2 regions of the Dorea sp. MB18-49 genome follow, and region 1 is predicted to be linked to the other one. Evidence: a T-box and tRNA genes for the amino acid it is inferred to sense, from the RefSeq annotation. Region 1 holds a T-box; the other holds one or more tRNA genes.

Region 1 (3,174 bases):
TCTTTATCATTGTGGTTATCTACGTAACGCAGGAAGTACCATGAAGATCCAGCCCACTGTGGCATTGTGTTTGTCTCTCTCTTTGCATCAGCTCCGCACTGAGGGCACTTGCAGTTTACCCACTCATCAATTGCAGCCAGTGGAGATTCTCCTGTTCCTGTAGGCTCGTAAGATTCTACTTCAGGCAGGCGGAGTGGAAGTTCTTCTTCCGGTACCGGTACATTTCCACATTTTGGACAATGTACGATCGGGATTGGCTCTCCCCAGTATCTCTGACGAGAGAATACCCAGTCACGCAGTTTGAAGTTCACTGTCGCACGTCCGATTCCACGCTCTTCGATGATATGTGGTGCTTCTTTCTTCAGTACAGAAGATTCCTGTCCGTTCCATTCTCCGGAATTGATCATGGTTCCGACAGCATCTGTATAAGCCTCTGTCATGTTCTCAATCTCTTTACCGTCTTTTGCAATTACCTGGATGATCGGGATATTGAACTTTGTAGCGAATTCAAAGTCACGATCATCGTGAGCCGGTACACACATGATTGCTCCTGTACCATAGTCAGCCAGTACATAATCAGACAGCCAGATCGGAACTTTTGCTCCGTTGATCGGATTGATCGCATAGCTTCCTGTGAAGACACCTGTCTTTTCTTTATCCTGCATACGGTCTACGTTAGACTTCATAGAAGCATCGTAAATGTACTGCTCTACTGCTTCTCTTGTCTCATCGTTTGCAAGACTCTTAGCCAGTTCATGCTCTGGTGCCAGAACCATGAATGTTGCTCCGTATAAGGTATCTGGTCTTGTTGTGTAAACTGTGATCTTCTCGTCTCTTCCTTCTACAGGGAAATCAACCTCTGCTCCGTAAGATTTTCCGATCCAGTCAGCCTGCATCTTTTTAACCTTTTCAGGCCAGTCCAGTTTATCCAGGTCATTTAACAGTCTGTCTGCATATTTTGTGATCTTTAACATCCACTGACGTAAGTTCTTCTTTGTAACCTCTGCTCCGCAACGTTCGCATTTTCCACCGACTACTTCTTCGTTTGCAAGACCTGTCTTACATGAAGGGCACCAGTTGATCGGGAATTCTTTCTCATAAGCAAGACCTTCTTTAAACATCTTAACAAAGATCCACTGTGTCCATTTGTAGAAATTCGGATCTGTTGTATTTACTTCTCTGTCCCAGTCATAAAGAGCCGCGATCTCATTGATCTGACGTTTGATATTCTTAATGTTGGCAGCTGTGGAGATCTCCGGATGAACGCCCATCTTAATTGCGTAATTCTCAGCCGGAAGTCCGAATGCATCCCATCCCATTGGATGAATGATGTAATAGCCCTGCTGTAATTTATAACGGCTCCATACATCAGAGATTACATATCCTCTCCAGTGACCTACGTGAAGTCCGTTTCCTGACGGATATGGGAACATATCCAGACAGTAATATTTTTCTTTCTTATTTCCATTCTCATCATACTGGACGTTTACCGGGTTTTCTTCCCATTTTTCACGCCACTTTTTTTCAATTGCCTTATGGTTATAAGGGATTTTTGACATTTTTTCGTCCTCCTGTTTTTTATATGGTAACTACTCATACCTGACAGCTTTGCTTGCATACTTTGGTATAAAAAAAGCCTGTTCATCTCGCTTTATAAGAGACGAAAAAGGCTCATATTCCGTGGTACCACTCTTTTTCACCCGACATCATCTGTCAGATGCACTCATTGATCTTCTGTAACGGGAAGTTCCCGCTTCTGCCTATGTTATCATGATTCCGGATAAATACCTTGTATCCCGTATCTTCTCTATCCACATGATCTGTTCAGCAAAAGAACTCTGAGGCGAGTTGGGAGTCTTCGTCTGCTGCCTTGCACCAACCGACAGTTCTCTTGATAACGCTGGACTCTTAATACTCCTCTTCTGCGCTTTTTTCAATATTCTTCATTATTATATGAAGAATGTTAAAATAAGTCAAGGCCTGTCTTTAAGAAAGTGTATAAATCCACTGTGCCTTCTGCTTTCAGCAACATTTTATCCAAAAAAATTGTCAGAAAATTCATTTTTTTGGTTGTTATTGCCAGTTCCATAGTGTATAATAAGGATAAGTAATTACTACTGATGCAGATCAGTAAATATGATACATAAAGGAGAGTGTTTACCATGGTTTATTTATTAGCAGGTCCTAAAGGAACAGGAAAAACACAGCAGATGATCGAGCAGGCTAACGAGGCTGCAAAAAAATGTAATGGAAACGTCGTATTCATCAAAAAAACTCACCGCGACACAGCAAGTGTAACTTTTGATATCCGTACTATCTGTATGGATGATTTTCCGGCAATCACCAATATTGACGAATATATTGGATTTTTATATGGTATGTACAGTTCTAATCATGATATCGAATGTGTATTTATTGACGGAATCTTAAAACATGCCGATATCTCACTGGATAATATTCCAGCATTTATCGACCGCCTGAAACAGGTTTCCAAAGAATGTGAAGTTGAATTCTATGTCAGCATCAGTGCAAGCAAAGAAGATCTTGCTGACGTAAATATGGAAGGATGCAAATATCTGAACTAATCCTTTCTGAATAGAAAGATCTGACAGTCCATTTCTACAATGGACTGTCGTTTTTGTTGTCTGAAATACTGATAGTATTTTAAAATACAGGAGAAAAAGTATGAGCGGAATCAAAGATGCAAAAAAGAAGAGAGCCCGAAGGAGACGTAAGCGACAGATACAACGTATCTTATTAATCATTGCCATGGTATTGATCCTGATTGGATTTATATTCCTGGTCCGAGCTGCCATCCGCACTGTTGTAAATAAATTCACCGTCCCTGCAGTTACAACTTCGGCAAATAAAACAGCCGGTACCAAAAGCACTGCCGGAAAACATAAAACCAAAAAGAAATCTGCTTCAAAAAAGAAGACTTCGACCAAAAACACTTCCCCAAAGGCAGATTCTTCAAAAAGAGCTGTTCAATTAGAAACCGTAACCATCAGTAAAAAAAATAAAAAAAATCCAGACAAGGTTTCTCTTACTATCAGTTCCACCGGAGACTGTACATTGGGAACCGATGAAAATTTCAGTTATTCTACCAGCCTGAATGCTTATTACGAATCATACGGTGCCGACTATTTCTTCCAGAACGTCAGATCCATTTTC
Region 2 (3,174 bases), on a different contig from region 1:
AGGACTTCCAGACTGTACATGAATACATTTCTCGCACTTGCGATTCGCTCTTCAAATGCTTCTGCACCCAGATTCTTAATAAATTCATCCGGGTCCTTATACGGTTCCATTCTTATGATCTTTGCTGTGATTCCGGCATCTCTCAGGATTGGCATCGCTCTTAATGCCGCCCTTGTACCGGCCCCGTCACTGTCATAAGTCAGATACACTTCCTGTACATACCTGTGAATCAGTGCAGCATGTCCCGGTGTCAGTGCTGTACCCAGTGATGCAACCGCATTGGTAAATCCTGCCTGATGCAATGATATCACGTCCATATAGCCCTCACACAAAAGGAAATATGGCTTTTTGGTACGCCTTGCCCGGTTCAGGCCATACAGATTCCGGCTTTTATCAAAAATCATTGTCTCCGGGGAGTTCAGGTATTTTGGCTTTGCATCGCCCATAACACGGCCGCCAAATCCGATCACCCGGCTGTTGACATCCATGATCGGAAACATCACACGATTCCAGAACTTGTCATACACCCCGTTCTTTTCATCAATGCTGATCAATCCCGCCTTGGCAATCATATCATCTTTATACCCTTTGGACTTCAGATACCGATACAGGTCATCGCTGTACTTATTCGAATAACCCAGCCCGAACGCCTTAATGGTCTCATCACTAAGCTTACGCTTTTTAAAATATTCCAGTCCGACCGCACCCCGGCTGCTCTTAAGCTGTATATAATAATACTGTGCTGCAGCTTTGTTGATCTCCAGAAGTATCGCTCTGGTATCCGCACGTTCTTTTGCTTCTCTGGAATACTCTTCCTCCGGAAGTTCCACTCCTGCCCGGTCTGCCAGATATTTCAACGCTTCAACAAATGTATAATTCTCATACTCCATCAAAAATGTAAATACATTTCCTCCTGCCCCGCATCCAAAGCAATAATACATCTGCTTCTGTCTGCTGACAGAAAAAGAAGGAGACTTTTCATTATGAAACGGGCACAGGCCAAAATATGAGCTTCCTTTTTTCTGCAGTTTTACATAAGTAGATATCACATCTACGATATCATTTCTTGATCTTACTTCTTCAATAATCTCATCAGAATAATACATTTTGAATCTCCTCATTATTATTATTCGACAAAACTTTTTGCTTTCCTTTAATTTTTTGCTTTTTTTATTGACTTTTTCGTGTATAACGATATATTGGGGTATTATGGATATAGAAACAAAAAAGAACTTCCATATAAATGAAAGTTCTTTTCTAATGATGAATGCGGAAGATGGGACTTGAACCCACACAAGCGCAATGCTTACAAGATCCTTAGTCTTGCTCGTCTGCCAGTTCCGACACTTCCGCGCATTCATTATGTAATTTTCACCTTTCTATCAAGAAAGGTAACTGCGGAAGATGGGACTTGAACCCACACAAGCGCAATGCTTACAAGATCCTTAGTCTTGCTCGTCTGCCAGTTCCGACACTTCCGCATTCATCTTTGCTCTCTCGCGAAGACAAGATATATAATACATGAGAATTGTTATTCTGTCAACAGTTTTTTTGAAATTTTTTAATTTTTTTGAACTATTGCATAAACTGTTAATATTTCTTCTGTTTCAGCAGTACATGCTTAATGTATGAAAAAGTTTTTTCTTCTCCTTCTTCGGCCAGCATCTCTAACAATTCATGCAAAAGTTTTGCCGTATCCGGATGAATCATTTTTCCAAGTCTTGCCGCACCCTTTTCGTAATATTCCAATGGATGCCAGTTTCTGTATGCTTCTCCCTGGTAAGTCTTTGAAGCTGCAATACGATCCATGAACATCTCTACCACGTACCGAAGCGGCATTTTCAAACCAACCATGCCTTCTCCCGGTGTCACACTATAATCAATCCAGTATTCATAATGATGCTTATTCCGTCCTTTATGATGAAGCCATGCCCGGGAATATCCGGTTGCTTCTCTTTCCGCATTATTCGGACTTCGATTTCCCTGATAGTACTTACATCCCACAAGGAACTCCGTCGGAGAATATTTTGACATATCATGAAGAAGGCCCTGCTTATAAAGTCCTACTTCAAAACATTCTTTCATAACAAGATATTTATGATGATTGATCGTCTGTAAGTGTTGTAATGCTTTCATTTTTCTTCGTCTCAACCTCCACAATCCGGTCCGCCGTAAACACCACGATCGACCTCTCTTTTAACTCTGCTTTTCTCTGGTCTTTTAAAAGTTCCGGGTAATCCAGAATTCCACGATCTGTCGTTGCTCTTACATACCACCCATATCCCTTAGGCAACGCCGGCAGCGCAAATACGTGCTCCAGCCAGTGCATATTATATGCCACATAGCAATCCGCATTCTTCGTCCGGGCTCCACTGTAATATACTCCAAGCTGTCTGCTTGATACTTCTTTCGGCACCTGCCAAGCTTCCTCGCCATGATACGATACATCAGGAACGCCACAGCAACTCAGATCAATCCCCTGAAGTTCCCTCTCGGGTGTCAGAAGATCATGCTCTTTTCTAAATAAAATCAGTTTTTTAACAAAATCATGTAACGCCTTTTTCTTTTCCAGCCCCCGCCAGTCCGTCCATCCGACAGAATTGTCCTGGCAGTAAACATTATTATTGCCCTTTTGGGTGTTACCGAATTCATCTCCTGCCAGTATACATGGTGTTCCTTGTGAAAGAAGTAACAGGAAAAACGCATTATAAATCTGATGTTTTCGAAGTTCTGTAACAGCTTTTTTCCTGCTTGGCCCTTCCGCCCCACAGTTCCAGCTGTAATTATAATCCGGTCCGTCCTGATTCTTTTCTCCATTTTCCTCATTGTGTTTTGAGTCATAGGATACAAGATCATTTAAAGTAAAACCGTTCTGATCTGTAATACAATTAAATATTCCCTGTTTCTCTGAATGATGCTTAAGCCAGTAAATCACATCCGGAATCATGCCTTCATCGCCTTTAAGGAAACGACGCATCACTGTCTGGAATCCCAGTTCGTGTTCCATTATCTTTGTTTTTTTCAAAACCGGATCTGCATGAACACTTTCTATCGGAATGACCAATGGGTTCAGTATAAAACCATCTATATGATATTCCATCACATAATACCGCAGGCATTCCAGCATCATCATCTTATCTGCACCTGTACAGAACGGCATTTCAAGCACAACCT

The links. The T-box of region 1 lies ahead of leuS (leucine--tRNA ligase). A T-box ahead of a tRNA ligase gene usually reads a tRNA of that ligase, here a tRNA-Leu.
Region 2: it has a tRNA-Leu gene. The T-box ahead of leuS (leucine--tRNA ligase) is inferred to sense a tRNA for this amino acid. The anticodon was not compared.

Annotation. Positions count from the first base shown of each region.
Region 1 covers NZ_JAMOYX010000040.1:19,089-22,262, reverse strand. The annotation lists gene leuS (leucine--tRNA ligase) at 1-1,559, opposite strand, end outside; T-box leader at 1,654-1,934, opposite strand; gene NCY30_RS11370 (hypothetical protein) at 2,163-2,585, shown strand; gene NCY30_RS11365 (CapA family protein) at 2,686-3,174, shown strand, end outside.
Region 2 covers NZ_JAMOYX010000007.1:63,159-66,332, reverse strand. The annotation lists gene dnaG (DNA primase) at 1-1,106, opposite strand, end outside; tRNA gene NCY30_RS04140 (tRNA-Leu) at 1,269-1,353, opposite strand; tRNA gene NCY30_RS04135 (tRNA-Leu) at 1,397-1,481, opposite strand; gene NCY30_RS04130 (DUF5662 family protein) at 1,591-2,136, opposite strand; gene NCY30_RS04125 (alpha-amylase family glycosyl hydrolase) at 2,096-3,174, opposite strand, start outside.